One region of the Oceanobacillus longus genome, then DNA from elsewhere that is predicted to be linked to it. Evidence: riboswitches for the same ligand, from Rfam matches in the RefSeq annotation. Region 1 holds a riboswitch; each other region holds the start of a gene.
What was found. A riboswitch is a leader RNA that binds a small molecule or an ion and turns the genes downstream of it on or off. The one in region 1 is predicted to bind cobalamin.
Positions count from the first base shown of each region.

Region 2: it holds a riboswitch for cobalamin, as region 1 does, so the genes downstream of both, ACFOUV_RS03650 (DUF4430 domain-containing protein) here and ACFOUV_RS06310 (ribonucleoside-diphosphate reductase subunit alpha) in region 1, are expected to answer to the same signal.
Region 3: it holds a riboswitch for cobalamin, as region 1 does, so the genes downstream of both, ACFOUV_RS13665 (acyl-CoA thioesterase) here and ACFOUV_RS06310 (ribonucleoside-diphosphate reductase subunit alpha) in region 1, are expected to answer to the same signal.

Region 1 covers NZ_JBHSAO010000003.1:75,713-85,921, forward strand. The annotation lists gene ACFOUV_RS06275 (hypothetical protein) at 1-475, shown strand, start outside; gene asnB (asparagine synthase (glutamine-hydrolyzing)) at 497-2,392, shown strand; gene ACFOUV_RS06285 (DUF421 domain-containing protein) at 2,498-3,145, shown strand; gene ACFOUV_RS06290 (MBL fold metallo-hydrolase) at 3,223-4,071, shown strand; gene ACFOUV_RS06295 (ABC transporter substrate-binding protein) at 4,264-5,250, shown strand; gene ACFOUV_RS06300 (ABC transporter permease) at 5,361-6,353, shown strand; gene ACFOUV_RS06305 (ABC transporter ATP-binding protein) at 6,346-7,140, shown strand; cobalamin riboswitch at 7,344-7,539, shown strand; gene ACFOUV_RS06310 (ribonucleoside-diphosphate reductase subunit alpha) at 7,665-9,899, shown strand; gene ACFOUV_RS06315 (flavodoxin) at 9,884-10,209, shown strand, end outside.
Region 2 covers NZ_JBHSAO010000001.1:702,486-712,694, forward strand. The annotation lists gene resA (thiol-disulfide oxidoreductase ResA) at 1-80, shown strand, start outside; gene resB (cytochrome c biogenesis protein ResB) at 97-1,734, shown strand; gene ccsB (c-type cytochrome biogenesis protein CcsB) at 1,786-2,976, shown strand; gene ACFOUV_RS03640 (response regulator transcription factor) at 3,082-3,798, shown strand; gene ACFOUV_RS03645 (ATP-binding protein) at 3,798-5,564, shown strand; cobalamin riboswitch at 5,630-5,807, shown strand; gene ACFOUV_RS03650 (DUF4430 domain-containing protein) at 5,981-6,409, shown strand; gene ACFOUV_RS03655 (ECF transporter S component) at 6,413-6,928, shown strand; gene sigX (RNA polymerase sigma factor SigX) at 7,830-8,366, shown strand; gene ACFOUV_RS03665 (hypothetical protein) at 8,363-9,562, shown strand; gene ACFOUV_RS03670 (ferredoxin) at 9,640-9,891, opposite strand; gene ACFOUV_RS03675 (helix-turn-helix domain-containing protein) at 10,006-10,209, shown strand, end outside.
Region 3 covers NZ_JBHSAO010000010.1:67,815-78,023, reverse strand. The annotation lists gene ACFOUV_RS13690 (GNAT family N-acetyltransferase) at 1-252, shown strand, start outside; gene ACFOUV_RS13685 (GntR family transcriptional regulator) at 418-804, shown strand; gene ACFOUV_RS13680 (ATP-binding cassette domain-containing protein) at 801-1,691, shown strand; gene ACFOUV_RS13675 (hypothetical protein) at 1,675-2,421, shown strand; gene ACFOUV_RS13670 (hypothetical protein) at 2,418-3,095, shown strand; cobalamin riboswitch at 3,151-3,331, shown strand; gene ACFOUV_RS13665 (acyl-CoA thioesterase) at 3,472-3,954, shown strand; gene ACFOUV_RS13660 (DUF3219 family protein) at 4,030-4,323, shown strand; gene ACFOUV_RS13655 (GNAT family N-acetyltransferase) at 4,476-5,042, shown strand; gene ACFOUV_RS13650 (class I SAM-dependent rRNA methyltransferase) at 5,105-6,301, shown strand; gene argF (ornithine carbamoyltransferase) at 6,797-7,762, shown strand; gene thrB (homoserine kinase) at 7,912-8,796, opposite strand; gene thrC (threonine synthase) at 8,793-9,854, opposite strand; gene ACFOUV_RS13630 (homoserine dehydrogenase) at 9,851-10,209, opposite strand, start outside.

The sequences.
Region 1 (10,209 bases):
CACGAATGTGCAACTCGAAACCAATGAGGAGTTGCGCTATGTCATCTATATCGATGAGGACCGCTATAAAATGATTGAGGGAGAAACGAGCGATCGAATCGAAACCTTAGATCCGCTACCAGAGCAATTTCCAGAGGTATATATGGAAATTACACGTGTGGAGGATGCAACAACAGAAGAAGTAGTTGAAGCGATTAAACAAGAGATTAATAACGATAAGGACATGGAATTCCGTAGAGAAGAATCGGTAACGGAGCCAATTGAAGCCGAAATGATTCAAGGTATGGGACTTGAGTATACAAATGAATTCGGAAAAACGGGTCATCAATGGGATACACCCATTCATAGATATTACGTAACAGATGAAGATGAGGGTCAAGTATTTGTTATTAAGCAAGTATACTTCCTAGAGGCAGCAGAAGGGCATGGAGCAAGATTTCATTATATGTTGGAGAGCTTTCAAGTAGTTAAATAAAATATGGAAGGTGAAAATGCTATGTGTGGTTTTTTAGGAGTATTACTAAAGGAACAGGTCCAATTTAATGAGGACCATTTAAACGATATTAAAGTAGCGAACGATTTAATTAAACATCGGGGGCCGGATGATGTTGGTTTCTACCATGATTCACACATAGCACTCGCTTTCCGAAGATTGAGTATTATCGATATTGATGGTGGTCATCAGCCTTTTCACTTTGGGGAAGATCGCTATAAGATGGTTTTCAATGGGGAGATTTATAACTATGTACAGATTAGAGAGCAGTTAATGAATAAAGGCCATACTTTTTATACAGATTCGGACACGGAAGTTGCAGCGAACTTGTTCTTAGATGAAGGAGTAGGCGCTTTTTCAACCCTCAGAGGAATGTTTGCCATTGTAATTTGGGATAAGAAGGAGAGAAAACTGTATGGAGCGCGTGATTCATTTGGCATAAAACCATTTTATTATTTAGAAAATGAAAATGAACTGATTTTTGCATCAGAAAAGAAAAGCATTTCTCATTTAACGCAAGCAGAGACAGTCGATACAAACGCTCTCCAGCACTATATGTCTTTTCAATATGTCCCTGACCCACTAACGATAACGGAACATGTAAAGAAATTACCTGCAGGACATTATTTTGTGAAGAACTGGGGAGAGCCGGTTACAATTAGGTCATATTTTCAAGCGCAATTCCATGCTGTTTATGGTAATGAATGTCAGATTGTGAATCGAGTAAAAGAAGTCATGCTCGATTCAGTGAAATTACATTTGCAAAGTGATGTTCCGGTAGGGTCTTTTCTATCTGGGGGTATCGATTCCACGTTGATAGTAGGGATGGCAAAGCAATTTCAACCGGATATCAAAACATTTTCCGTAGGATTTGAAGACCAGGGCTACTCGGAAGTAGATCTTGCCAAAAGAAGTGCCGAAGATCTTAATGTGGAAAATATCTCTTATATAATATCCCCAGAAGAGTTTTTGGAGAGTCTACCTGAAATCATGTGGCATATGGATGATCCTTTAGCTGACCCGGCATGTGTCCCGCTCTATTTCGTAGCAAGAGAAGCAAGAAAGCATGTGAAAGTAGTGCTTTCTGGTGAGGGTGCGGATGAATTATTTGGTGGATACAATATTTATCGCGAACCCGAATCATTAAAGTATTTTAACTACATGCCAATAGGGTTACTTCAGGCGATTCATCGTGTTGCAGCAATGCTGCCGGAAGGAATGAAAGGAAAAAGTTTCTTGGAGAGAGGCACAACCCCATTACGGGAAAGGTATATCGGTAATGCAAAGATGTTTGAGGAGAAACAGAAATCGGAATTATTAAGAAACTATGACCCTCGTTTTACGTATCAGTCCCGTACTGCTGCGCTCTATAATCAAGTTAAAAACAGACATCCTGTCGAACAGATGCAATATATTGATATGCATACATGGTTGACTGGCGATATACTGCTGAAAGCCGATAAAATGACGATGGCCAACTCATTGGAGCTTCGTGTCCCTTTTTTGGATAAAGAGGTATTTGAAGTTGCAAGCAGAATTCCCGTTGATTATAAGATAGCAGATGGTACAACAAAATCAGTTTTACGAAAAGCGGCAGAAGGATTTGTACCAGGTCATGTTCTGAACCGGAAGAAGCTTGGTTTTCCTGTACCGATAAAGCATTGGCTAAGGGGAAGTATGTATACGTGGGCGAAAGAACTTATTCTAGAAAGTGCAACAGATTATGTTATTGATAAATCGGTTGTACTTGACCTGCTTAACAGCCATCTAGCCGGGAAAAGAGATTATTCAAGAAAGATATGGACCGTACTAATGTTCATGGTTTGGCATCAGGTTTATGTAGAGAAGGTTTATGTATTCGAAGAAGTATCTTCAGAAATTCATTTCAAAACATCTTAAGGTTTAAAAAGTGCGATCTAAATACGGATGGCACTTTTTTATGTTAGTAAGCGGATAAAAATGTATTATTTTGCAAAACTAACATATAGAAAGGGGATGTGAATAATGGATTTTGATTGGGTATGGAAAGCAATCCTTATTGTTTTGGCAGGTACATTCCTGTTGCGATTGGCAGGTAGGAAGTCTATATCTCAAATGACACTGGCACAAACCGTCATCATGATTGGGATTGGTTCCTTATTAATACAACCATTAGCAGGTAAAAGTGTGTGGACAACCATAGGGGTAGGGTTTATCTTAATTTTGACCTTGATTTTTATGGAATATATTCAAATTAAAGGTAATATTTTTGAAAGAATCCTTACCGGAAATGCAAAAGTTCTGATTGAAAAGGGGATATTACAAGAAAAAAACCTGAAAAAACTTAGACTTACGGTCGATCAACTGGAAATGAACCTCAGACAGCAGAATATTTCGAAAATCAGTGATGTGGAATGGGCAACACTTGAACCAAACGGAAAAATCGGATTTATATTAAAACAAGAGGCACAGCCTGTGACGAAAAAGGAATTTCAAGCACTTACCCAATTAATGGCGGAAGTTATTGGAGAATTTCACCCAGATAAGGCCAGAGCCAGCGAAATCCTGCAAAAATTAAACAGCCAACCGGTACTTGCGAGTCAACAGGAGAATCTATTTGCTGAGGTGAAGCGGACGCATCATAAAAATAATCCCCCGAAGCATTTACGTTAGCAGCGACAAAATAGTAGGTTAAATACAGTCATTAAGTGGGAAAACGGAGTACATAATGCTATTAGGGAGGTATTTATATGGAACAAAATAATAAACAGGATACGTATATGCCAATGACGTCAATAAAAAGTGGAAAGCTCACACAAGTAGCAGAGGATGTCCATTGCTTTACCAACCAGATTGTAAACTTGTACTTTGTAGGTCATACAGAAAATTGGGTACTTGTTGATGCTGGAATGCCAAAATCCTACCATAAAATTATGGAGCAGGCGGAAACACTCTTCGGAGAAAATGCCACACCAAAAGCGTTAATCTTAACACATGGGCATTTTGACCATGTTGGCGCAGCAGAAGAACTTGTGGAAAAATGGAATATTCCTGTATTTGCTCATCCGCTGGAGCTTCCTTTTCTGACAGGAGAAGAAAGCTATTCGTATCCGGATTCAAGTGTTGAAGGTGGAATGGTTGCTAAGATTTCCGACCTTTTCCCGGAGGAACCAATCCATTTAGGTAGGAATATTTCACCATTACCTGAAGATGGGACAGTGCCTGGGATGGCGGGATGGAAATGGCTGCATACACCTGGTCATACGCCGGGGCACGTATCTTTTTTCCGTGAATCAGACAAAGCCCTACTAGCTGGAGATGCTTTTATAACAGTGAAGCAGGACGAATTACTAAAGGTAGTGATGCAAACAAAAGAAGTGAATGGTCCACCCAGGTATTATACACCTGACTGGGATGCTTCAGAGATTTCTGTTCAAAAACTTGCTGCTTTGCATCCTACAGCTGCAGGGACTGGCCATGGTATACCGATTTTTGGCGATGAATTAACAGCAGGGCTTCAGAAACTCGTTAGAAATTTTAAGACGATCGCAGTCCCGGATTATGGAAAATATGTAGAAAATCAGGCAAAAGACGAATAATTTTCAGGGATGGTGCTTCATAAACCATCTCTTTTTTTATACATAGGTACATAGTATTAGTGGAACTTTTTGGAAGATTGTTTTAAACAATATTTCTGGACTATAAAAAGTTATCGCAAATGAATAAATAGTATGATATAATCACGTTTAAATATTTAGAAAACGATTATCGTCGAATAGGGGGAAATAACCGTGAAAAAATTATTAATGTTAATGGTAGTAGCTGTTGCTATAATCACATTGGCAGCTTGTGGCTCTGATGATGAAGCGGACAGCGGATCTTCAGAAGGTGGAGATACATATAAAGTCGGTGCGACACAGATTGTGGAACATCCTTCTCTTGATGCTGCCTACGAAGGATTTAAAGATGCTTTGGCGGATGCTGGTCTTGAGGTGGAATATGATTTTCAAAGTGCCCAGAATGATCAGAACAATGTAAAACCGATTTCTGATGGATTTGCAGCAGATGATGTTGACTTAATATTTGCGAACTCAACGCCAAGTGCGCTTGGTGCACTGCAGGCAACAAGTGATATTCCAATTGTTTTCACATCTGTTACAGATGCTGTAGATGCAGGTCTTGTACCATCAATGGATGAAGCTGGGGAAAATATTACTGGTGTCGTTGACCTCCATCCAGAACAAATTGATGCAACCGTGGAATTTATTAATACTTATTTCGAAGGTGCAACGATTGGTATGGTCTACAATGCTGGTGAACAAAACTCTGTTTCCCAAGTTGAATCCGTAAAAGCAGCAGCTGAGGAACAAGGATTGGAAGTCGTTGAGCGTACAGTAGCCAATTCTGCGGAAGTACAACAGGCAGCAACAACACTTGTCGGTGAGGCAGATGTATTTTACATCATTACGGATAATACGGTAGTATCTGCTTTGGATAGTGTAGTTGGAGTTGCAAATGACCAGGATATTCCACTAATTGTAGGTGAGCCTGATTCACTAGCTGGTGGTGGTTTTGCCACATTCGGTATTGATTACCATACAATTGGTTACCGTACTGGAGAAATGGCTGTAGAAATCTTGACAGGTGAGAAGTCACCAAGTGATTTCCCTGCTGAATATCCACCGGAAATACAATTATTTATGAATAAGCAAGCTGCTGAAGAACAAGGTATTGAGTGGAATTCTGAATGGGACGATCAGGCACAATTCGTAGAGTAATAATCTTGTTGGGGCCGGATATTTATCTTATCTGGCTCCTTTAATATTATCTGAACTAATCAATATTTTTTATAAATACTTTTACTTAGACGTAGCGGGAGGAAAGAATTATGTTTATATCAATGTTCGGTGCTGTGGAATCAGGAGTTATTTATGCCATTATGGCTTTAGGCGTTTACTTAACCTTCCGTGTATTAGATTTTCCTGATCTGACAGTTGATGGAAGCTTTGTTACAGGAGCAGCAGTAGCAGCTCTATCCATTGTAAATGGCGTCCCTCCAGTGCTTGCAACATTGTTTGCATTGCTTGCTGGATTTATTGCGGGATGTATAACTGGTTTATTACATACAAAAGGTAAAGTAAATGCACTGCTTGCAGGGATTTTGATGATGACTGCCCTCTATTCAATTAACCTCAGAATTTTGGGTCAGCCTACATTATCCATGCTTAATGAAACGACAGTATTTAAACAGTTGAATTCCATTTGGACGATGACTGGAATAGATAATGCGTTAAATGGGCTTCTTGCCGCTTTCGGATTAGATCGGTTCCCGAATACTTGGGGAATTGTATTGATTATGCTCATTGTTACCATTGCCATTAAGCTGATTACAGACTTTTATTTGAAAACGGAAGTAGGATTGGCGTTAAGAGCGATTGGGGACAATAAAAAGATGATCCGAAGTCTCTCAGCTAATACAGATAACCTAACGATTGTCGGTGTTGGATTGTCGAATGGACTTGTGGCACTTTCTGGTGCGTTAATCGGTCAGCTCGGGGGATTTGCCGACGTAAATATGGGTATCGGAATGATCGTCATTGGTCTTGCATCCGTTATTATCGGTGAAGCGCTCTTTGGTACAAAAACAATTGCTAGAGCAACACTGGCAGTCATCGGCGGAGCGATTATCTATCGTATGATTGTTACGCTTGCACTTCGAGTAGACTTTCTAGAGACAGGCGATATGAAATTGATCACGGCAATTATTGTTATTATTGCATTAGTTGGCCCAAGAATATTCCACGCGAGAAAAGAAAAGAAACGAAGACTTCTAAAACGTCAACAGCTTAGTGCTCAGTCAGGAGGGGAAAATCATGCTTAATATCGCTAATATTTCCGTAACTTTTAACGAAGGTACGCTGGATGAGAAAAAAGCATTAAACGGTATAAATTTGGAATTGCAACAAGGAGACTTTGTAACGGTAATCGGTAGTAATGGTGCAGGTAAATCAACATTGATGAACGTGATTTCCGGTAACATTCAGCCTGATGTTGGAGATGTTATCATTGACGGAAAACAGGTGGTTCATCTGCCTGAATACAAAAGATCTGCATTTATCGGAAGGGTTTTCCAGGACCCAATGGCAGGGACAGCACCATCCATGACAATTGAAGAAAATCTGGCGATGGCTTACTCACGTGACAAAAAAAGAAAATTAAAATCTGGAGTAACGAAGAAAAGAAAAGATTTATTTCGGGAACAGTTAAAAACATTGAACCTTGGATTGGAAGACCGTCTATCCGCCAAGGTCGGTTTGCTGTCGGGTGGTGAAAGACAGGCACTCTCGTTATTAATGGCAACATTTACCCAACCGAATATTCTCCTGCTTGATGAGCATACGGCAGCATTGGATCCATCCCGTGCGGAATTGATAACATCACTAACTGAAAAAGTAGTCCGCGAATCTGGCCTAACGACGTTAATGGTGACGCATAATATGCAACAGGCCTTGGACCTTGGAAACAGATTAATTATGATGGATAAAGGTCAAATTATATTTGAAGCAAAAGGAGAAGCCAAACAGGAACTTACCGTAAAAGATCTATTGAATGAGTTCCAGCGTATACGTGGGGAGCAATTTGAAGACGATCGGGTAGTTTTGGGGTAAAAAGATGATAAATAATTTTAAACGAAATACACACGCCGTTTGTTGAATGTGCGTGTGTATTTTTTATGTTACAGTTTCTATTAGACGGAACCTTAAGAAATCTATCAATCTAGAAATGAACGATAGAAAAAGATTGCATAAGTAATTTCATTATGCTACTCTTAACACTAGATATTGACTTATTTGGATTTTAAAATACTATATATTGTATATAAAGTAAAGGTGACATGACATCATGTCTTAAAAGGGAACTCGGTTAAATTCCGGGACTGTCCCCGCAACTGTAAGTGTGGATGAACGAGAATACCACTATATTGTTTGTTTAACGGCAGCAATATGGGAAGGACTCTAGTAAAACGATGCACAAGTCAGGAGACCTGCCTTTAACTTTGAGTTTCACTTCTCCGGGATGAGAGATTATGAAAGGATAGAAATACAAACTATTTCTGTCGTTTTATAGCCGTTCATCCATTGGGGAAGAACGGCTTTTTCATTGTACATATAGATATTAGGAGGTAGATATGATGATTACAGGAACCATTAACCAACAGGAAAAAGTTTTGCAGACGATTAACGAATCTACGAAAGGACTATCCGTAGAAGCAAACCAATTGATGGATAAGGCAATGAAAACAATCAATCAGGATACACCGGAAGAAAAAGCTATGGATATCCTTATAAAAATAGCCTTGGAAAACATCGATGAGTCGAACCCAGACTGGACGTTTGCGGCAGCAAGAATTTATTTGAAGGAGCTTTATCGTAAGGCAGCGGCCAATCGAAACTATAGCGAGGATTCACGCTATGGATCGCTGTATCATTTGATACAAATGTTAACCGATAAAGGGATATATGCACCAAACCTTTATTCCAAATACTCGAAAACAGAAATGGATTTTTTTGAGAGGCTAATTCAACCAGATCGAGATTATCTATTTAACTACTTAGGTATTTATACAATTGCAACGCGTTATCTGGCAACAGATCATAACAAGCAGATTTATGAACTTCCCCAGGAGCGCTGGATGATTATAGCGATGTATTTAATGCAGGATGAAGACTTATCAAAGCGCTCCAAGCTGGTGGAGGAAGCTTATTGGGCTTTGAGTAATCTTTATATGACAGTGGCAACGCCGACACTCACAAATGCAGGAAAGACACATGGACAGCTATCCAGCTGTTTTATTGATACGGTGGATGACAGCCTGCAATCCATCTATGACAGCAATACAGATATCGCCAAGCTCTCCAAAAACGGTGGGGGCATAGGTGTCTATATGGGGAAAATACGTGCCAGAGGGAGCTCTATTAAAGGATTTAAAGGCATGTCCAGTGGCGTAGTTCCGTGGATTAAGCAATTAAATAATACAGCGGTAAGTGTTGACCAACTTGGTACGAGAAAAGGTGCAATTGCCATCTATCTAGATGTTTGGCACAAAGATATCGAATCATTTCTGGACTTGAAGCTGAATAATGGGGACGATCGCATGCGCGCCCATGATATTTTCACAGGCGTCAGTTTACCGGATTATTTTATGGAAAAGGTCGATAAACGGGAAGACTGGTATTTATTCGATCCTCATGAAGTACGCCAAGTGATGGGCTTTTCGCTCGAGGATTTTTATGATGAGGAAAAAGGAAATGGCGAATGGCGGAGGAAGTATGAAGCTTGTATACAATCGGATACGCTCTCCAGGAAGAAGATAGCTGCCATAGATATTATGAAGCGGATTATGAAATCACAGCTTGAGTCAGGAACTCCGTTTATGTTTTATCGGGATGAAGTTAATAGGCAGAACAGCAATTCACATAACGGAATGATTTATTGTTCCAATTTATGTACTGAAATTACCCAGAATCAGTCCCCAACTCAATTTGTAGAGGAATTTCTTGAAAACGAAAATACCATTATTAAAAAGTATCAAGCAGGTGATTATGTTGTTTGTAATTTAAGCTCGATAAATCTCGGAAAAGCAGTTCCGGATAATGTGCTGGATCGTCTGATAAAAATTCAAGTACGCATGCTTGATAATGTGATTGATATCAACACATTGCCGATAAAGCAAGCAGAACTGACGAATAAAAAATACCGTGCAATCGGACTTGGTACATTCGGTTGGCACCATCTTCTTGCCCTTGAAAATATAAAATGGGAAACAGAAGAAGCAGTTAGTTATGCTGATGAACTGTATGAAAAGGTTGCCTTTCTAACGATAAAAAATAGTATGGAACTGAGTAAGGAAAAAGGGAGTTATCCAGCATTTGAAGGTAGTAAGTGGAGTACGGGTGCTTATTTTACGGAAAAGGGTTATCGAAGTGAAGCATGGGTCGCTCTTTGGGCAGAGGTTACCATGCATGGCATGCGTAACGGCTATTTAATGGCTGTGGCTCCTAACTCAACGACCGCAATGATTGCAGGTTCCACCGCAAGCATCGATCCGATTTTTAATGTATTTTACAATGAGGAGAAAAAGGACTTTAAGATTCCGGTAACAGCACCAGACTTAAATCATCATACGTACGATATTTACCGCCGTTCCGCTTATATTGTCGATCAGCGCTGGTCGATTAAGCAGAATGCTGTCAGACAGAAACATATTGACCAAAGTATATCATTTAACTTTTATGTTCCAAATACCATTCGGGCATCTGTTTTACTCGATCTTCATCTCCAGGCATGGCGGGAAGGGCTGAAGACCACGTATTATGTACGATCAACATCCAACGATGTCGAAGAATGTGAGTGGTGTCAAAGTTGAGGGCACTTATAGCATATATATCCTATAGTGGGAACACCAAAGAGGTCGCCGAGATCGTGGAAGGGAAATTAAAAGATGAAGGTATCACTGTGGATAACCATCGTATTGGAATCGATGCACCAATAAATCCTGAACGTTACGATTATATTTTTATCGGCACATTTACATGGGAAATGGGAAAAACACCAGTTGAAATAAAGGATTTTGTCCTTGAAATTGGGTATAAACCAAACAATATTGCGATATTTGGGACTGGGGACACTCAATTCGGTGGAGACGAGTTGTTTTGCAGAGCTGTGGATAAGTTGTG
Region 2 (10,209 bases), on a different contig from region 1:
TTGTTAATGGTGCGCTAACATTGGAACGACTCGAGGGATATTTGCAAGCAATACAGCCAAGTGTGGAAGAAGCATCATAAATGGTGGGGGATTTAAATGAATAAAATAAAATGTGAATGTGGACATATTAATCCCGAAGGCACCGTTTTATGTGAAGCATGCGGAAAGCCTATAGAAGGGAATCAGCATATTGATGGAAACGAAGGTAACAAACTGCTCAACATGCGATATGATGGCACTGCACGCCGTTCACAAACCTACAATAAATCGATCATCGACAGAACTTGGAGTTTCTTCTCTTCGGTTAAAGTTGGTGTCTGGTTAATTGTTATTGCGTTAATTGCTTCCATGGTTGGAACCATTTTTCCGCAACAAATATACATACCTTCAGATGCAGTATCACGAGATCCTGCAATTTTTTATGAAGATCGTTACGGCATAACAGGGCTTATCTATTATCAACTGGGATTTCATAATTTATACAGTTCTTGGTGGTACATCCTCTTAATTGCTTTAATCGGTATTTCGCTTGTTATCTGTAGTTTAGATAGATTTGTTCCATTATATAAAGCGTTAAAAAGGCAAAAAGCACAACGTCATGAAACGTTTCTAAACAGACAGCGCTTATACAGCGAAACGGAAAACGTATCCAAACAGGATATCGAAACAGTTCAAGATAACCTAAAAAAGGCAGGATATAAAGTCAGAAATGAAAATGGCCATATTCTTGCTGAAAAAGGAAGATTTTCCAGATGGGGTCCATATGTGAACCATATTGGTTTAATCATTATCCTAATTGCGGCTATTTTACGCTCTACCCCTCTGATGTATACAGATGAGTACGTCTGGGTCAGGGAAGGAGAACAAATTGTTATTCCTGGTACCAATAGTAAATACTACATCGAGAATAAAGACTTTATTATGGAAACACATGATGAAGATGATGAACGGTTTACGCAGGCGATTCAAGAAGAAGGAGTAGTACCAAGTAACTTTCAGACTGATGTCATTATCTATCAAGCTGGTGAAACTGCAGTTGCAGGAGCTGAACCTGAACTCCAACCAATACTTGAAGATTCCATTCAAATGAATAAACCAGCAAAATTCGATAGATATACACTATACCAATCCGGATATCAAGTGAATGAATTTCATAATATGACCTTTAAAATTCATGAGACAGATGATACAGATGAAACATCATTGGGCTCATTTACGATTGATTTAACGAATCCAGAGTCTGTCTATGAACTCGATAATGGATTTCGTGTCATGATAGATCAATATTATCCGGATTATTTTATGGATGACAATGGAATTCCAGCATCAGAAACTAATTATCCAAGGAATCCAGCATTTGTATTAATGGTTTATCCTCCAGATAGTGATAATCCTGAAGTTAGCTTTCTTGGTATTGGAAAAAATATAGATGCAACTGGAGAGAATGAATTTAAACTCGCAATTGAAGATTTTGAAATGCGTGATGTCAGTGGTCTTACACTAAGAGTAGATAATACATTATGGTTCTTTAGTATTGGTGCAGCCATATTTATGATTGGTGTTATCCAAGGAATGTATTGGCAGCATCGCCGAATCTGGATCCATCCGAAAGATAATTGGCTCTTAATCGCAGCCCATGCCAATAAAAATTGGTTTGGCCTCAGTAAAGATATTGAAAAATCAATAGAGAATACATCAATTAACATGGTTGAAGATCAGCAGGAATTGGAATAAATCTGCAAATATCATCTACAGCAGATTTATTCCAGATAAGGAGGAGATTATATGGATTTGCTTAATATAAGCAGTACAATGCTTTATTCGGCATTTATTCTCTATCTGGTTGCAACATTTTTCTTTGGGGCAACAATCAGACAGAATAAATCTGAAAGAAGAAAGAAAACCAAAGCAGGTACAATTGGGATAACAATAACCATAATCGGTTTTATCGCACAACTTGTATACCTTATTACAAGATGGATTGCTAGCGGACATGCACCAGTAAGTAATATGTTCGAATTTGTGACATTCCTCGGAATGTGTATGGTCCTTGGATTCATAATTCTTTATTTCTATTACAAGTTAACTTTTCTTGGTCTATTTGCACTTCCTATTGCAATGATTATCATCGCTTATGGAAGTATGTTCCCAACCGAAATTTCACCATTGGTACCTTCATTGCAAAGTCACTGGTTGTATATTCATGTAACAACCGTAGCCTTGGGCCAAGGGATCCTTTTCATCAGTTTTGCGGCAGGGATTATGTATTTAATCAGACAAATCGATCAAACATCTAGAAATAAAAAAAATGTTTGGCTTGAAATTGTAATCTATACAATGTTCTTGTTCATCGGTTATATCGTCATTACTTCCGCTTTTAATATCATGAATTACAATGCCACTTTTGAGTATCAACAAGGAAATAGCATGGTTACAACAGATTATCGTTTACCTGCCATTGCAGGTCCAATTAATGGGACACTTATGACAGAAGGAGTCATGGAACCTTGGTTTGATACACCATCCTGGATGCAGGGAGCAGACGCTGGAAGCAAGTTTAATACCGTAATCTGGTCCATTCTTTCTGGTTCTATTCTATATGGTCTTGTAAGATTATTTACGCGTAAACGGATTGCGGCAAAAATCCAACCATTGCTTAAAAATATAAAACCGGATCTTTTGGACGAAATAATGTACCGTTCGGTTACGATTGGTTTCCCAATATTTACATTAGGTGGTTTAATTTTTGCTTCCATCTGGGCCCAAATTGCTTGGGGTCGTTTCTGGGGTTGGGATCCGAAAGAGGTTTGGGCACTGGTTACTTGGCTCTTTTACGCTGCTTTCCTACACTTGCGCTTATCAAGGGGATGGCACGGTGAAAGATCAGCTTGGCTAGCGGTAGCAGGATTCGGCATTATCATGTTCAACCTGATTGTTGTTAACCTAGTGCTTGCGGGTCTTCATTCATATGCTTAGACTTTTCATTACAGAACGGGGTATCCTAATGATGCCTCGTTTTTTATACATTTAACACAATATGGTTTATAATTTACTTTAGAGATTATTATAGGGGGAGCTAACATGGATTCGAATGCTAAGATTTTGGTTGTAGATGATGAAGAAAGAATTCGTAGACTTATTCGCATGTATCTTGAACGTGAGGATTATATCGTAGAAGAAGCAGAAAATGGAAAGGATGCCTTGGAAAAGGCTTTAAATACTGATTATAGTGTGATTATGTTGGATATTATGATGCCTGAAATGGACGGGATAGAAACTTGTCAGGAACTAAGGAAGGTAAAAGACACTCCTGTGATTATGCTGACTGCAAAAGGCGAAGAAGGAAACCGCGTGCAGGGTTTTGAAGTTGGGGCAGATGATTATATCGTAAAACCATTCAGTCCAAGGGAAGCAGTATTACGGGTGAAGGCCTTATTAAGAAGAGTATCTGCATCCTCTTTTAACGAAGTGGACACTTCTTCAAAAAACATCTTGGTCTTCCCACATATTACGATTGATGATGATGCGCATCGAGTTACTGCAGATGGAGAAGAAGTTAGTCTAACTCCTAAAGAGTATGAATTGCTTTGTTTTCTTGCCAAATCTCCCGATAAAGTATTTAACAGGGAGCACTTATTAAAGGAAGTTTGGCAATATGAATTTTTTGGTGATCTTCGCACAGTGGACACACATGTTAAACGACTGCGGGAAAAATTGAGTACCGTTTCCAAATCGGCAGCTAAAATGATTGTTACTGTTTGGGGAGTTGGTTATAAATTCGAAGTTGATGATGCATAATGTTTTGGAAAAGTGTAGTAGGTAAACTTTCATTAACTATTTTATTGCTGGTTGCTTTTGTATTATCTATTTTGTCTATATTTCTAATGCAATTCTTTGAAAATTTCCACATACAAGAAGCAGAAAATGAAATGATGCAAACGGCTACAAAAATTTCTTCATTGGTCGAAAGGGGGCAGGATAGAAATTTCATTGAGGAAATGACAGAGATGCTAAAAGATCCGACTAGCCGCATCGCAATTATTTATAGTGAAGAGGATACTTGGCTTTCTACCAGCAGCGATAATGATTTAGTTTCCGAGGGTGATGAATGGCTTGAATCCAGGGAAGAAGTAAATGAAGTAATCGAAAATCAAAGCAAACTTCAAAAGCAAATTAATCTTCCTGAACAAGATAAAGAGATTATTATCGTTGGATCTCCTACCGAAAATGGTGGGGCAATTTTTGTATTTCAATCGCTTGATATCATTAATCAAACCAAAGCAGAAACGACGAAACTAATTTTACTCAGTGCAGGTATTGCTATTATGCTTACTGCTTTTTTTGCAGTATTTCTATCCACTAGAATAACATCACCATTAATTAAGATGCGAGAAGCAGCCTACGATCTTACAAGAGGTGAATTTAATACAAAGGTTCCAGTATTGACGCATGATGAAATCGGAGAACTTGCTGTAGAGTTCAATCGAATGGGAAGACAGCTAAAGTTTCATATTAATGCTTTACGTCAGGAGAAGGAACAATTATCAAGTATCGTTAGTTCAATGGCAGATGGAGTAGTTACTCTCAATCGGAATGGAGACATTCTGGTCATAAATCCACCTGCCCAGAAATATATTGATGGATGGTATTTTGAGAATGATGTTGTAATGAATGAGAGTCGAAAACTTCCAACAGAACTACAAGAAGCTTTAAAAGAAGTAATCGATGGGGAACAAGCAGTTTTAAGAGAGATCAGTCTTCAAGGTAGAAATTTCGTAATGCTGATGACACCTTTATACGACCAGTCCTATGTAAGGGGTGCTGTAGCTGTCATTCGTGATATGACAGAAGAAAGACGGTTGGATAAATTACGAAAAGATTTTATAGCCAATGTTTCACATGAATTACGCACTCCAATATCCATGCTTCAAGGTTACAGTGAAGCGATTGTCGATGATATTGCCGATACAAAAGAGGAAAAAAATGAGCTGGCCAAAATTATACATGAAGAATCGTTACGAATGGGTCGACTCGTTAATGAACTACTTGACCTTGCACGTATGGAATCAGGCCAAATTCACTTAAACGTGGAAACGTTTGGTATTGAATCCTATATCAAACGAATTGTAAATAAATTTAAAGGTCTCGCTTCTGATAACGAGATTGATCTTACACTAACAATGAACACTGACTTTTCAAATACCAGTTTTGACCCTGACAGAATTGAACAAGTGTTTACAAATCTAATTGACAATGCGATTAGGCACACTTCGAAAGGCGGAACTGTCCGTGTTGCAGTCACAAACAAACCTAAGGAATTTTATGTGGAAGTGAACGATAGCGGGAGTGGTATCCCTGAAGAAGATTTACCGTTTATTTTTGAGCGATTCTATAAGGCTGATAAATCCAGAGTACGGAGTAAAGAGAAAAAAGGCACTGGACTTGGACTTGCCATTGCTAAGAATATAATTGATGCACATAAAGGGACTATTCAAGTAAAAAGTAAACTAAATCAAGGGACTACTTTCAGTTTCAAATTACCACAGAATCATGAAAATAGTTAAAGTTTTAAAGCTTTTCTATTTAATTTTCTTATGCTATGATAACTTTGTATTGGAATTGTATCGTATAATTGAATATTGTAATTGGTGTTTTATTAAAAGGGAATCCAGTGGAAGTCTGGAACTGTCCTCGCAACTGTAAATGATTACGAAATAAGCGATCCACTGTATGGTAATCCATATGGGAAGGGCTTAAAGTAGGTTTGAATCATAAGTCAGTAGACCTGCCAATTGACAATTTGTTTCAATGCTTCGAGGGTATAAGCGATTGAGACTTACAAATACATATGCATGCATGCTAGCAGCTATTATTTGTTTGTCTTTAATCCGCCTGAACTACTAAAGGCGGACTTTTTTTATACTTTTATAGAATACAGATTAATTTCCAGTAACATTAATGCAAAAAGGATGGGGAAACAATGAAAAAATGGATTTTGCAAGTAGCAGTAATCTTGATGACAGTAGGTTTATTGATTGGATGTTCATCTGAAGATAACACCGAACAAAATACTTCAGTAAGTACAAATGAAACTTCTGATTCCGAAGAGGTGGCTGAAGATTCTGTTCGAGTTACAATTTCTATAAATGAAGGGGAGGAATTCGTAAATGAGCAGGAGATCCCGATTGAAGAAGGCGATATACTGATGGATGTTATGGAAGAAAATTTCTACATTGAAACAGACTTTGATGGTGCATTTATTACATCAATTGAAAGAGTCGAAGCAAGTGATGAGGAACAAACCGCTTGGATGTTCTTCGTTAACGATGAGATGCCAACTGTAGGGGCTAACGAATACGAACTTTCTCCTGGTGATATAGTTGTATTTGATTTACAATCCTGGGAATAGACGATGAACACATATAAGATTACAATCATAGCCTTATTGGCTGCTATGGCAATTGCAGGAAGATATGTGTTCCAGTTTATTCCAAATGTTCAACCAGTAACTGCACTGATTATTATATGCGGCATTATACTCGGCCCTCTATCAGCAATACTCTTAGCGATTGTGACAACCTTTCTTTCCAACATGCTTATGGGGATGGGAATATGGACATTATGGCAAATTATTTCATGGTGTATCATTGGTGTTTTGAGCGGTTTATTGAGTAAAATATTTAAACGTGTACCTCTATTTATCACGGTGCTTTTTGCGGTATTCAGTGGATATCTGTATGGTTTTGTCATATCACTGACAAATTATCAAATAACTGGACAATTTTGGCCGTATTACATAGCAGGTCTTCCATTTGATACAAGTCATGCTATTGGCAATGCGGTGTTTATTATTCTCTTGTACCCGATTATGTCTCATTTATTTAGTAACTATGCTGTTAAGAGATTTACAATCAAGAATACCAACTGATTTGCAGTTGGTATTTTTTTTCTTTAGTTATCTACTAACTTTCACGCCAATAAAATAATTTCAAACAATAAACTTATAATATCTCTAATAATCTCCTTGATAACCTTGGTAAAATAAGGCTGTTTTCTAAAGGCTATTTTTTAATGTAAATTGCTTTATAAGCATCGCAGAGTAGAGATAAAATGCGAACTAACTTCTGGTTGGTATTCTAACATATGTGCTATTGCTGCCGTCCGGGATCGCTCTGGGCGGATGCGCATCCTTAGGGCACGGCCTCAGCCTCCTCGAGAAACCCACTCTGCGGGGTCTTCGGACACGTGCTTTTCCCGCAGGAGTCACCGCTCACCCGGACTGGTGAAGCTGTGTGATAAGATTTTTATAACAATCACTAATGCAGTTAATTGTTTGTAAGCTTAAAACCAGCTCTGGGAAATATACGAAGACTCCAGTGGGAGGAAAGGCATCGGTGAGACCCCGGAGTGCGCAGCACGAGGAGGGCTCACCAGCCGCCCACGGAAAGCGAAGTATAATTCCCAGAGCGGTCGCCGAAGCTTCTGCATACTGTTAGAATCAACTAGCAGTTACTTCGTAGTCTATATAAAATGCGGTGTTAAAAACAACAAGATGAACGAAAAGATCCTTGGAATCTCGATGTATCCAGACTGCTCAGTGCAAACAGTTAATCCAACGTCAACTTGAGCAGTGTATCTCCAGGCCACCTAATTCTACCAAGCATCTTTTCAATTTTACTCTGCAAAAGTTGAGTTACCCTTTATAATATAGATCAATGTATCATGGCTTACATACACTTACAGTAGGTTGCGCTTTTATTTTAAACGATATAGTATGATTGTAACCTTTTTGTATTAATAACGACTATATAGTTGAACGGAGGGTCTCTATGAAGGCCATTTTCGATAAGTTATATGATAACTATCATCAGGATCTGTTCCAGTACATTTTTTACATGGTGAAAAATAAAGAAACGACTGAAGATCTGATTCAGGAGGTATATATTAAAGTATTAAAGGCTTATCCAAACTTTAAAGGGGAGAGCAGTGAAAAAACATGGCTCTTTTCTATTGCAAGACATGTTACATATGACTATTTCCGTTCTTTGAAGAGAAAAAGAAACAGAATTATCGACCTTTTTGACTGGGCCGAAAAAGGTGAATCCATTCCCGATGAAGATGATTTACCTGAGGAAATAGCTATTAAAAATGAGCAGATGAAGCAAATCTATAAATATCTTGACAAATGCACAATCGATCAAAAAAGTGTGTTAATTCTAAGATACCTGCAATCCTTCTCTATTCAGGAAACAGCTGAAGTACTTAATTTTAGTGTGAGCAAAGTTAAAACAACACAGCATAGAGGTCTAAAAACATTAAAAAAGCTCTTGCTTGAACAAATCGAGAAAGAAGGAGATGCTCAATGAGGCAAATAGATAAAGAACAACAGGAAATCATTGATCGGTTACAGGAAATGCCTGAAATAAAAGATGATACAGAAAAAAATGTATTATACCACCGCATCTCCTCAAGCCTTACTGACCCCTCACCAACAAAAAAGAGACAAAAGAGGCAAAAACTGATTCCCGTTCTGGCAACCATGATGGCCGTTACCTTCATTCTTATTATTCCAGTTATGTTGAATAACGACAATCAGGTGTATCAAAATTCTGAGCAGTTTTCTGATGTCGAAATAGCGACAAATATTGAAAAATCTGAGGACTCCAGACGAATGGAATCCTCAGATGAGGACCAGGTGGAAATGGGAAGTGAAGAATCTGTTGTACAAAACTCTGAACTAATGGATGAATTAAAAGTTCCTAATGATGATTCATTGGAGAGCTATGTCATTCAGGAGTCCAATGAACCAATGAAAATTGTCTATGGTGCATTATCAGACCTTCAACAGCAATATATCATACCTATTTCGTTTATCGTAAGTGGCAACGCCAATCTGGATGAATATTATAATGAACTAAAATTTTATATAAACAATGAAGAATGGGCTACAAATGAATATATGCTAAAGAATGCCTCTATTGTGCTAAATGAATCCGAAGTGTTGATTGAACTTGGAGATAAATTTTCGATCGGGGAAGGCTCAACAAACGCCTATCTTTTTGAAAAGATGCTTTCCGCTATGTTCACGCCGTATGGTATTAATAAGGCAGTTTTTCAATCGGATACCAATGGCGTGGAGCTTGGTCCATATGGTGTTATTGAGGAACTTTTATTAAATAAAGAAGAGAATTTAATATACAAACGTTATAATAATCAATTTTTAGTTCCCATACCAAATTTAAACCTGTCCATTCAGGATGCACTTACCGAAATGAAAATAGAACAGAAGGAATTTAATATCGATCGGACAATACCAGAAGAGGTCCAGTTTACAGTCGATTCATCTAAGAACCTGCTCAAATTAACACTAGATGATGGGTCCGTTTCCCAAGATGAGCAACAAGTAATGACCATGATTGAAGCTATACTAATGACCGCTAAAAGCTATGGGTATCAATCTGTTCAATTTAATAATTTTCCATTTGATCAAATCGGTAGATACAATATTTCTGCACCGATTCCTGTACCTATTGCTGCAAATCCAATTGATATAAGAAATTGAGACTAGTAAAAAGTGTTTTTGAAAAATATTTTTCAAAAACACTTTTTAAATGTATACTATGTACTAGGAATATTATATTATTCCCCAAATTTTAATGGGTCTCCATTAAAAGCCATTTCAGAAATCTTTATGGAGTTTGTTGGGCAACCTTCATAGGCATCAAGTAAGTCATCTACCAGTTTATCAGGAATAACTGATATTCCAGCATTTTCGTCGATGGAAACATAGGAAAGCCCCTCGTCATCATAAGTAAATATTTGTGGTGCACAAGCACCGCAAGCTCCACAGGCTATACATGTTTCTTTATCAACAATCGTGTATTTCGACATTCATTTTCCTCCTATAATTTAAACCCACTTTATCTATTCTAAATCTGATTACCTATGATTTCAATAACATCTGTTATTCTATACAATTTTCTTTTTAGGGGGAGGGATTTTCATTTGATTTTTAATGGTATCATCCTTACATGCGTAGCTAAAATACAGGGAGAAAGAACCGTATCAAGTATATATCATTTATTAAAAGGTAAAAAATCAATCCAAACAGTTCAGGATGCGCATATCTATCGGTTGGATAAGTTTTATTGTATCTATAGTATCCTAACCAAAGAGAAATTTAACAGGAAAATAAAGAAGCTAACTGAA
Region 3 (10,209 bases), on a different contig from region 1:
GATAGCGTTGGGAAAGGTATTGGCACAAAGTTGATTCAAACCGTAATCGAATCAAGCGAAGCGGCAGGATTTTGGACGTTGCAATCAGGAATTTTCCCTGAAAATATATCAAGTATAAGATTACATGAAAAAGCCGGATTCCGCATGATCGGTATACGTGAGCGTATGGGGAAATTAGATGACGTTTGGCGGGATGTAGCAATGATGGAGCGAAGAAGTGAGATTGTCGGGATAGATGAAACGATGAAGTAAAATTTAAAGAAACGCTGAAAATAACATTACCAATTTTATTACGCATAAAAAAAGATGTCTGACTTAGACATCTTTTTTTATATTAACCTATTGTATTTTTCAAATAATAGCAGTATACTACATTACACGAGTAATGCACTAACTCGCGTGAAGGGAGTTGCAGACTTGATTCTTAATTCCAATGGGTCAAAACCAATATATATACAAATTGCAGAATGGATCGAAACAGAAATATTAAATGAAAACCTTAAAGAAGATGAAAAAGTTTATTCCCAATATAAGCTTGCAGAGATATTTACGATTAATCCTGCAACAGCTGCAAAGGGATTAAATATACTTTCTGATGAAAAAATTCTTTATAGCAAACGAGGACTTGGGAAGTTTGTAACCAAAGATGCAAAAGCAATCATTATGGATAAACGGAAAAATCAGACACTAAAGGGTTTGCTAAAGGAAGTGGCATTGGAGGCAGAAAGGTTAACCGTTGGGGAAGAAGAGTTAATTAAAATGCTTCAGGCTATTCAGAACGAACGCAAGGGGGATGCGGAATGAACGTTATTGCATGTGAGGGGTTATCAAAAAAACGAGGGCGACTTAAAGCTTTACATGATTTGTCCTTTTCGATTAAGGAAAATACGATTACCGGCTTAATCGGTAGAAATGGGGCAGGCAAGACTACGCTTTTAAAGATACTTGCTGGTTATTGGAATGAAACATCTGGTGAGGTTAGCGTATTTAAAGAAAAACCATTTAATAATTTAATAGTCTCGGCAAATGTCATCTATGTGGATGATCAAATGGATTTTTTCGCGAGGCTGACATTAAAAGATATTTTAATTGAAGCAGAAAGATTTTATGAAAACTGGGATAAAAAGTTAGCAATGCGTCTCTTTGATTATTTTTCCTTTCATCCAAACTACTTTCATACACAGTTATCCAAAGGGAAAAAGAGCACATTCAACATGATTATCGGCTTGGCATCACGTTGTGCAATTACAATGTTTGATGAACCGACTACTGGAATGGATGCTGCAGTCAGGAAGGATTTTTACAGGGCACTGCTGAAAGACTATCTTGCACATCCAAGAACAATCATTATTTCTAGTCATCACTTAGAAGAGATTGAGGATTTACTTGAAGATGTGCTGCTAATTGATCAAGGTAAAAAATATTTTCACCTTTCCATGGATGAATTGAAAGAATATGCAATTGGTTTGACGGGAAGAACGGAAATAGTCATGCAGTGGGCAGCAAATAAAGAGGTAATCCACACAAGAACAGTAGGGGTAGACACAACTTATTGTGTCATAAAAAATGATTTCTTCCAGCTAGATAAGGCGAAACAATTAGGTATGACTCTTTCACCCGTTTCTGCTAGTGATTTATGCGTGTATCTGACCAATAAATCGAAAGGGGGAATAGATGATGTCTTTAAATAGGATGGGTTTAGCTACGGTAGTGAAAAGGCAGTATCAGTATAAAATGAAAGCCTACGTTGGAGTTTTCAGTTCACTGATAGTGTTACAATGCTTGGCGATGCTCTTTTCATTAACCGGATCGGGATCCAGTGGTTATAGCTCGACGGGTTTTAGTATTGATATCACTATATATTCTGGGATTAATATCGTTATTTTTACGTTTCTTTGGGCATTTATTCATAGCATTATTATGACGACAAAAGCGGATTTGCAAAATGGATTTACTTTTGTTTCCAATCGTTTAAGCAATAACCTGTCAAATGCAGCATTTTTATTAACAGCAAGTATTATTGGTGGAATTACTACCATATTATCCGGGTTTTTGCTGCGTGTGATTGTATACTTCTTTATCGATACAGAGCACCTTCATGGAGAGGGATTTATCTATCAACCGATAGAAGTTATTTCGGGGATGGCAGCTATGGTATTCTATTTAATCCTTGCTTGCTCTGTTGGGTATTTACTTGGGACCATCACACAGTTACATCGAATGCTTCCTGTCATATTGCCAATTGCTATAATAGGTTTTTTAATCGTTACACAAGAGCAGTCAGGCTATATTTTTAAAATAGCAGAATTCTATTTCCAGGAAACTAGTTTTTTACTTTTTGTATTAAAAGTAATGATGACCTCGATTCTTTGCTTTGTAGGATCAATCTTGCTTTCAAATAGATTGGAGGTTAGGAAATGAATATGTTCATGCCTTTCATCATTTTATTGATTATTGCAACAGTTATTATTTACTCACTAAGATGGTTGAATAGACAAAGGTTTGCCAAAAAGGGCTATTGGCTGCTGGGAGGATACGTATTACTTTTATTGCTTTCCGTTGGAGTTTACTATTTAATTCCTGTTCCTCAGGAGGATTCAGAAGGGGAGCCGGAAGATATTCATACAGCAAAGTTACAAGGGGTAATCTATGATGGGATACCAATTGAATCGATTCGGCAATATTTGGATAAGGAGTGGGAATTTCCATCTAATCAGGAATCTATTCATATAGGTTATCAAGGGAACATAGATCATAGTATTCAAATTGCTGTAGAAAGGTCAGGAAATACAGATAGTATAGAAGCAAGCTTTTACCAAACACCGGTATATATAATGAATACAAAAATTACGGAATCTCTTCAACCTGTAAATGTAGAATTTTTTTCTGGAAATCTAATGGTGGAAACTCCTGAAAGTATGTATCTTGAGTTTTCCACTTATGCAAAAGAATTTCCTGTGAAACAGTTCACTGGCCAACTGAAAGATGACTGGTGGGACGATGTTGAAATAAGTGAACAGTTATTGTATCTGAAAGTTCCTGAAAACATAGAAATCAGTAGTGACTCGGATGTTTGGATAGAATATGTAAAGTGATTGGGGGAGCGTTCGAGACAATGAGCATTTAATATATTATGTTATACTAAATGAAATAAATATTTCGCTTTATGGTGACTTTGTATACAAAGTTGAATAGGGGAAGCTGGTGAAAATCCAGCGCGGTCCCGCCACTGTGAAAGAGGAGAATCCATCGAATTCCCTGTTTTAATAATGGGAAGGCAATGGGTTTGCTGATTCTGAGCCAGAAGACCTGCCATAAAAAAAGTAGCATTTAAATCCTACGGGAGATAGGAGGGTGCATGAACTAATCTAATTTCTGTGCATTTTTTTGCAATGATAATGATTAGTGTCATTCACAGACATCTTTCGTAAAAGAAGGTGTTTTTTTATTTGATGAAGGAGAAGATGCAGAATGGATAAGATAGCTATTAGCGAGACCAAAACAATTCAAACACGATTAGTTATGCCACCTGATACCAATCATTTAAATACGATTTTTGGTGGGAAAGTTCTTGCCTATATTGATGAAATTGCCGCTTTAACTGCCATGAAACATGCTAATAGTGCTGTTGTAACAGCTTCCATTGATTCAGTTGATTTTCTATCTTCCGCAAAAGTTGGAGATTCATTGTCCTTGGAGGCTTATGTTACATTTACGGGGACAAGCTCCATGGAAGTCCATGTCAAAGTAAGCGCCCATGACTTAATAAGAAATGAAAAGAAATTAACGACAGAATCATTTCTTACCATGGTTGCAGTAAATGAAAATGGAAAACCTGTTCCGGTCCCTGGGGTATTCGCGGAGAGTGAATTGGAGAAGGAGTTATATTCATCGGCACCGGCGAGAAAAGAGAATCGCCTACGACGTAATGCTTATAGGCAGAAACAGATTTAATGGCTAGGAGTTGTCCGACTAAACAATTTTACTGAAAACGGTTAGTATTTATACTAAATGGTTGGAGGGATTAACATGAATGAAAAAGTTGTGATTAACGACGTAACGATTGATGCTATAAACTTTCAAGAAGAAACAGTGGAAAGAGATGGAAGGGAATTAAAGAAAGTAAGATTTGATTTTAAAGTAACCGCAGAGGGTTATCATGACATCACCACGTTGCTGTATAAAAATGACTTCATGGTAAAGATGCCTGCTAAAAGCCTTGAATTCCCAGCTGTTATTCACCGTTACTCCACCTCTATTACTAATTTGTATGAAGCAGGGGCAGTTGGCGATTTTAAATTGGAATTGTTGGAGAAATCCTAAGATACACCTGTGACGGTCTTTTTCATGGGTTTTTTGGTATATACCATAAAATTCACTACACAATGATCCGATTACCCTTTTATTTAGAGAAGGAATCTCCATCTGAATAGAGAAATAAATAATAATGAAATTTCTAAGAGAGGTTGTTACATATGAATCCGTTTCTAATTGATTTTCCACAAGAATTTGAGACAGAGCGATTGTTGATTAGGGCTCCCAAATCCGGAGATGGGAAAGCAGCAAATCAAGCAATTAAGGCATCTATTAATGAGTTGAGACCATGGATGCCATTCGCCAGGAACGTACCAAGCGAAGAGGAAACAGAAATTAATATTCGTCAGGCTTATATCAAATTTCTATCAAGGGAAGATTTGAGGTTTCATGTATTCTTAAAAGAAACGGGTGAATTTATTGTTTCTTCGGGCCTTCATCGAATCGATTGGAATGTGAGAAAGTTTGAAATAGGTTACTGGGCAGATAGCCGCTATACGGGAAATGGTTATGTTACGGAGGCTGTTGCTGGTTTGACCGATTTTGCTTTTAAGAAACTGCGAGCAAATCGTATCGAAATTCGCTGTGATGCCAAAAATAGAAAAAGTCGCGCTGTGGCAGAAAGGTTAGAATTTAATTTGGAAGGAATTTTAATTAATGACGATATGTCTGCAGATGAAAGTGAGCTAAGGGACACTTGTATTTACGCGAAAATTAGTAAAAGATAGACCTGCTTTCCCTTTGGTCCTTAACATGCGATAATGACAAAAAAATAGGATTGGATGAAATGATGACACAAATAATTGAATTAAAGGTAAAACCGGATTTTATCGGTCACTATAAAAATAAATTTCCATTGATTAATAAGGATGCAGTTGTGAATAACGAGTCATTGTCGTTGGAAGGTACCCTTGTCCATCTTGTGGATGATAATGGTAACTTTCTTGGCAAAGGATATTATGGAAATCAAAATAAAGGAATTGGATGGGTACTTTCTTTTAATGAGGGGGAGAAAATCGATTCCGTCTTTTTTAAAAATAAAATTTTGACAGCAATTAATAAACGTCAATCGTATTATAAAGATGAAAATACAACTGCATTTCGTCTTTTTAATGGAGAAGGTGATGGTATTGGCGGACTGACAATTGATTATTTTAATGGTTATTATTTAATCAGTTGGTATAGCCAAGGGATTTTTTCTTTTAAGGAGAAGGTTATAAGTGTCTTAGATGAACTTGGTGATTACAAGGCTATATATGAGAAAAAACGCTTTGATACGAAAGGGCAATATATAGATGACGATGATTTTGTAAAGGGTGAGCGTGGTGAATTCCCACTACTTATTAAAGAAAATGGCATGAATTATGCCGTTTATTTAAACGACGGAGCAATGGTAGGTATTTTTCTCGATCAGCGAGAAGTACGCCAAGCACTTCGAGATAAGTATGCAAAAGGTAAACATGTGCTGAACACTTTCTCCTATACGGGAGCATTCTCTGTTGCTGCTGCGCTAGGTGGGGCAACCAAAACGACAAGTGTTGATCTTGCCAAACGCAGTAAAAGTAAAACAATCGAACAATTCAGTGTCAATGGAATTGACTTCGAGCAGCAGGACATCAAAGTCATGGATGTTTTTGATTATTTCAAATATGCGAAACGGAAAGAATTGAAATTCGATTTGGTTGTGTTAGACCCACCAAGCTTTGCACGTTCAAAAAAGCACACGTTCAGTACATCTAAAAATTATCCAGGATTGATAAAAGATACACTGGCGATTCTTGAGAAGGACGGTATCATCATCGCATCTACAAACAATGCATCGTTTGGAATGAAGAAATTTAAAGGTTTTATTGAGAAAGGTTTTAAAGATATGAGTATGAAATACAAAATTTTAGAGGAATTTTCGCTGCCAGCTGATTTTCAGGTGGATCGGAATTTTAATCAAGGAAATTACTTGAAGGTAGTTATTGTGCAAAAAGTAAATTAATGAAAAACCCGATTTGATTCAAAATTCTTATCGGGTTTTTTAGATGGTAAAAGACAGTTTCCATCTGTTAAAAAAAGATTAGGATATTTTCGCACAGTTGTTGTTTTATAAAACTCCCAGTTGAGATGAAATGCGAACTAGGATAAGTAACTTCGTCGACCGCTCTGGGAAATATACTTGCGGTTCGCGGGCGGCTGGTGAGCCCCTTCATGCTAGCGCATTTCAGTGTCTCACCTATGCCCGCGGAAAGCATCCGCCCGAAGCGATCCCGGACGGCGGCAAAAGCACAAATCCTGGAAATAAACCTAAAATTACTTCATAGATTATAGATTTTGTGCCTGAAACAACAATGCCTTTCGGTAGGACGAATAACCGCAGTCCCGATCATTAGAAAAGAGCTAAAGATTATTTTAATAAAAAGCACAAAAACCATTGTATATTTATTCTTTTTGTTGCATAATAATTCATACAAACAATTATTAAGGGAGCGTTCATATGATCACAAAAGGGAAGGAAATTAATTTTCAGCAACAAGAACTAAAAGGGCGAGACTTTTTAACACTTGCAGATTATAGCCAGAATGAAATCAATTATTTACTTGATTTGGCTGATTATATAAAAAAACAAAAACAAGAGGGGGTCGCATTTGAGCCGCTTAAAGGAAAAACATTAGGGATGATTTTTGAAAAATCTTCGACAAGAACACGTGTATCCTTTGAAGCTGGAATTTATCAACTAGGTGGGCTGGGGATCTTTTTAAGTTCAAAAGATATTCAGATTGGTAGAGGGGAGCCGATTTCAGATACTGCACAAGTTCTGTCTGGTTATTTGGACGGTATCATGATTCGGACTTTTTCTCAAGATACAGTTGAAGAGCTTGCTGCGTATGCGAATATCCCTGTCATTAATGGGTTAACAGATTTGTATCATCCATGTCAGGTACTTGCAGATTTGCAAACAATTAAAGAAATAAAAGGTAAGCTAAAAGGCATGAAAGTCGTTTATATTGGAGACGGAAATAATATGGCACATTCACTGATGATTGGAGCTGCGATTATGGGAATGGAGCTTGTAGTTTCTGCGCCTGAAGGGTATCAGCCAGATTCGGTGGTTACCGAAAAGGCAATTGAATTAGCCAACGAACATGATGCTAAGATTAAGATAGAGAAAGACCCGTCTATTGCAGTTAAGGATGCGGATGTTATTTATACCGATGTATGGGCAAGCATGGGGCAGGAAGAGGAACAGATGAAAAGGGAATTTGACTTTGATGGTTACCAGGTCAATGAGGCATTATTGGCTGAGGCTAAGAGTGACGTAACCTTTATGCACTGTTTACCAGCACATCGGGGTGAAGAAGTATCAGCTGAAGTGATTGATGGGAAGCATTCTGTTGTCTTCCAACAAGCGGAAAATCGCTTGCATGCTCAGAAAGCATTGATGACCGCTTTGATGGGATAGCGATTAGAAAAAAGAGATTATCGAAAAGGCCATAATCTACAAGATTATGGCCTTTTCGATGTGTATACATTTCGTACGTTTATGTGAGCTATGGTTGGCTAAGTAAGTCGTTTCCATTATTCGTACTATTAATCTTTCATACGGTTAGTCTATTTTACAGTCAGACCTTGGACATCCATCTCCAATAACTTCACTTGATAATTTCCTAGTAGATCTTGCATTTGCTCCACTACGGATTGCCCGCTTCCCTTAGGTGCGAAAGATAGCATTGTAGGACCCGCCCCACTAATCACAGTTCCGTAAACGCCATATTTTTTGGACTCATTCCTTATTTTATTAAAGTTAGGAATGAGATTTGCACGATATGGTTCATGGAAAATATCTCGTTCCATCATTTTTCCTGCAAGTTTATAGTTTCCCGATAAAAGAGAAGCAACGACAATATTGCTAATACCGCTAGCACTTGTTGCATCGTTTCTCGAATAACTATCTGGTAACACATTTCTTGCTTCATCTGTCTTTAACTCGACATTCGGAATATATAAGATTACATCAACATCTAATGTTGGCATTTGAATCCAATCAATTTCATCTTCGGTTACGATTGAAATGACGAGACCGCCATATAATGCTGGAGCAATATTATCGGGGTGTCCTTCTATTTCTGTACCATAACGTAGTTTCGCTTCAGAGGTTAATGAAAGATCGCAGACTTGATTAGCTAATTCAATTCCTGCAATGATTGCAGATGCACTGCTTCCAAGCCCACGAGCCAAAGGAATATCGCTCGTTTCTACTACTTTACATGGAGTAAGTTGCTTGTGGTGGCGTTCAGCAGTTTGCTTCGCTATTTTATAAATAAAATGTTCTTTATAATTAGTTCTGTTGGAAGGAGAAGAATGGGAATAGAATTCCCATTCTTCAGACTCTGTCACTTCCAATGTTAAGTAAAGATTTACAGCTAAGCCCATGGAATCGAATCCTGGTCCGATATTAGCCGAGCTTGCTGGAACAGAAATTTTGAATGACTTCATTTCTTTATCATCTCTTCGATAAAACTCGTTACAGCTTCTTCATCGTTTGGGAGAGATACTGGTTTTATGTCCATCTGATCAATTGCTGTTTGTGGATCTTTTAGGCCATTTCCGGTCAATACGGCAACTACTTTCGATCCCTTTTTAATTGTTCCATTAGCACATTGCTGGATAACCCCTGCAATGGATGCACATGAGCCAGGTTCTGCAAATATTCCTTCTTTGCTTGGTAACAATTTGAAGGCATTTAAGATTTCCTCATCTGTAACAGAACCGATCATTCCATTTGATTCTTCTCTTGCCTGAACTGCTAAATTCCAGCTTGCTGGATTTCCGATTCGGATTGCGGTGGCAACCGTTTCTGGATTAGCGATTACTTTATCTTGAACAATCGCTGCAGCACCTTCTGCTTCAAACCCAAACATTTTTGGAAGGCCAGTTTGTTTGTGTTCGTTATATTCTTTAAACCCTTTCCAGTAAGCACTAATATTACCAGCGTTACCAACAGGGATGGCAAGAATATCAGGAGCTGACCCTAATTGATCACAAACTTCAAATGCAGCTGTTTTTTGTCCTTCTAGACGGTATGGATTAACAGAATTAACTAATGCTACAGGTGTATTTTCGCTAACTCTTCGTACCATTTTCAATGCTTCATCAAAGTTTCCGTCAATTTCAACAATTTCGGCACCATACATGACAGCTTGAGCCAGTTTTCCAAGGGCGACTTTTCCTTTTGGAATAACGATGATTGCCCGAATTCCAGATCTTGCAGCATAAGCAGCGGCTGCGGCAGAAGTATTACCAGTCGACGCACAAATTACTGATTTACTACCCTCTTCAATCGCTTTTGCAACTGCAACGACCATTCCTCTATCTTTAAACGACCCAGTTGGGTTAGCTCCTTCTACTTTTCCATATAATTCTATACCTAATTCTTTGGATAAATTAGGGAAATGGATTAATGGTGTATTTCCTTCCATTAAAGTAAGATCAGGTGTATTTTCTGTGACAGGTAAATAATCTTTGTAATGACTTAGAAGCCCTTGCCAACTCATGTAACAGCATCTCCTTCAACTTTGTAATAGCTTTTAACTTCCAGAACAACATCCAAATCCTTAAGCTTCTCAAGAGCGTTACGGAAATTCTCCAGTGATGTTTCATGTGTTATAAAGATAATCTCTGCTAGCTCATGCTTTTTGTCAGGAGTCTGAAGGATTCGCTTAAAACTGATTTCTCGCTCATGGAAGAGAGTGGAAATCGTTGAGAATACTCCCGCTTCATCTTTTGCATATAGTCTAACATAATATTGTCCACGGCGTTTATCCGGAGTTTTCAATTCTTTTTTAAAGTGTGGTTCGATGAATTGATTTCCTGTTACACCTAAACGCAAATTTTTAATGGCGGAAATAA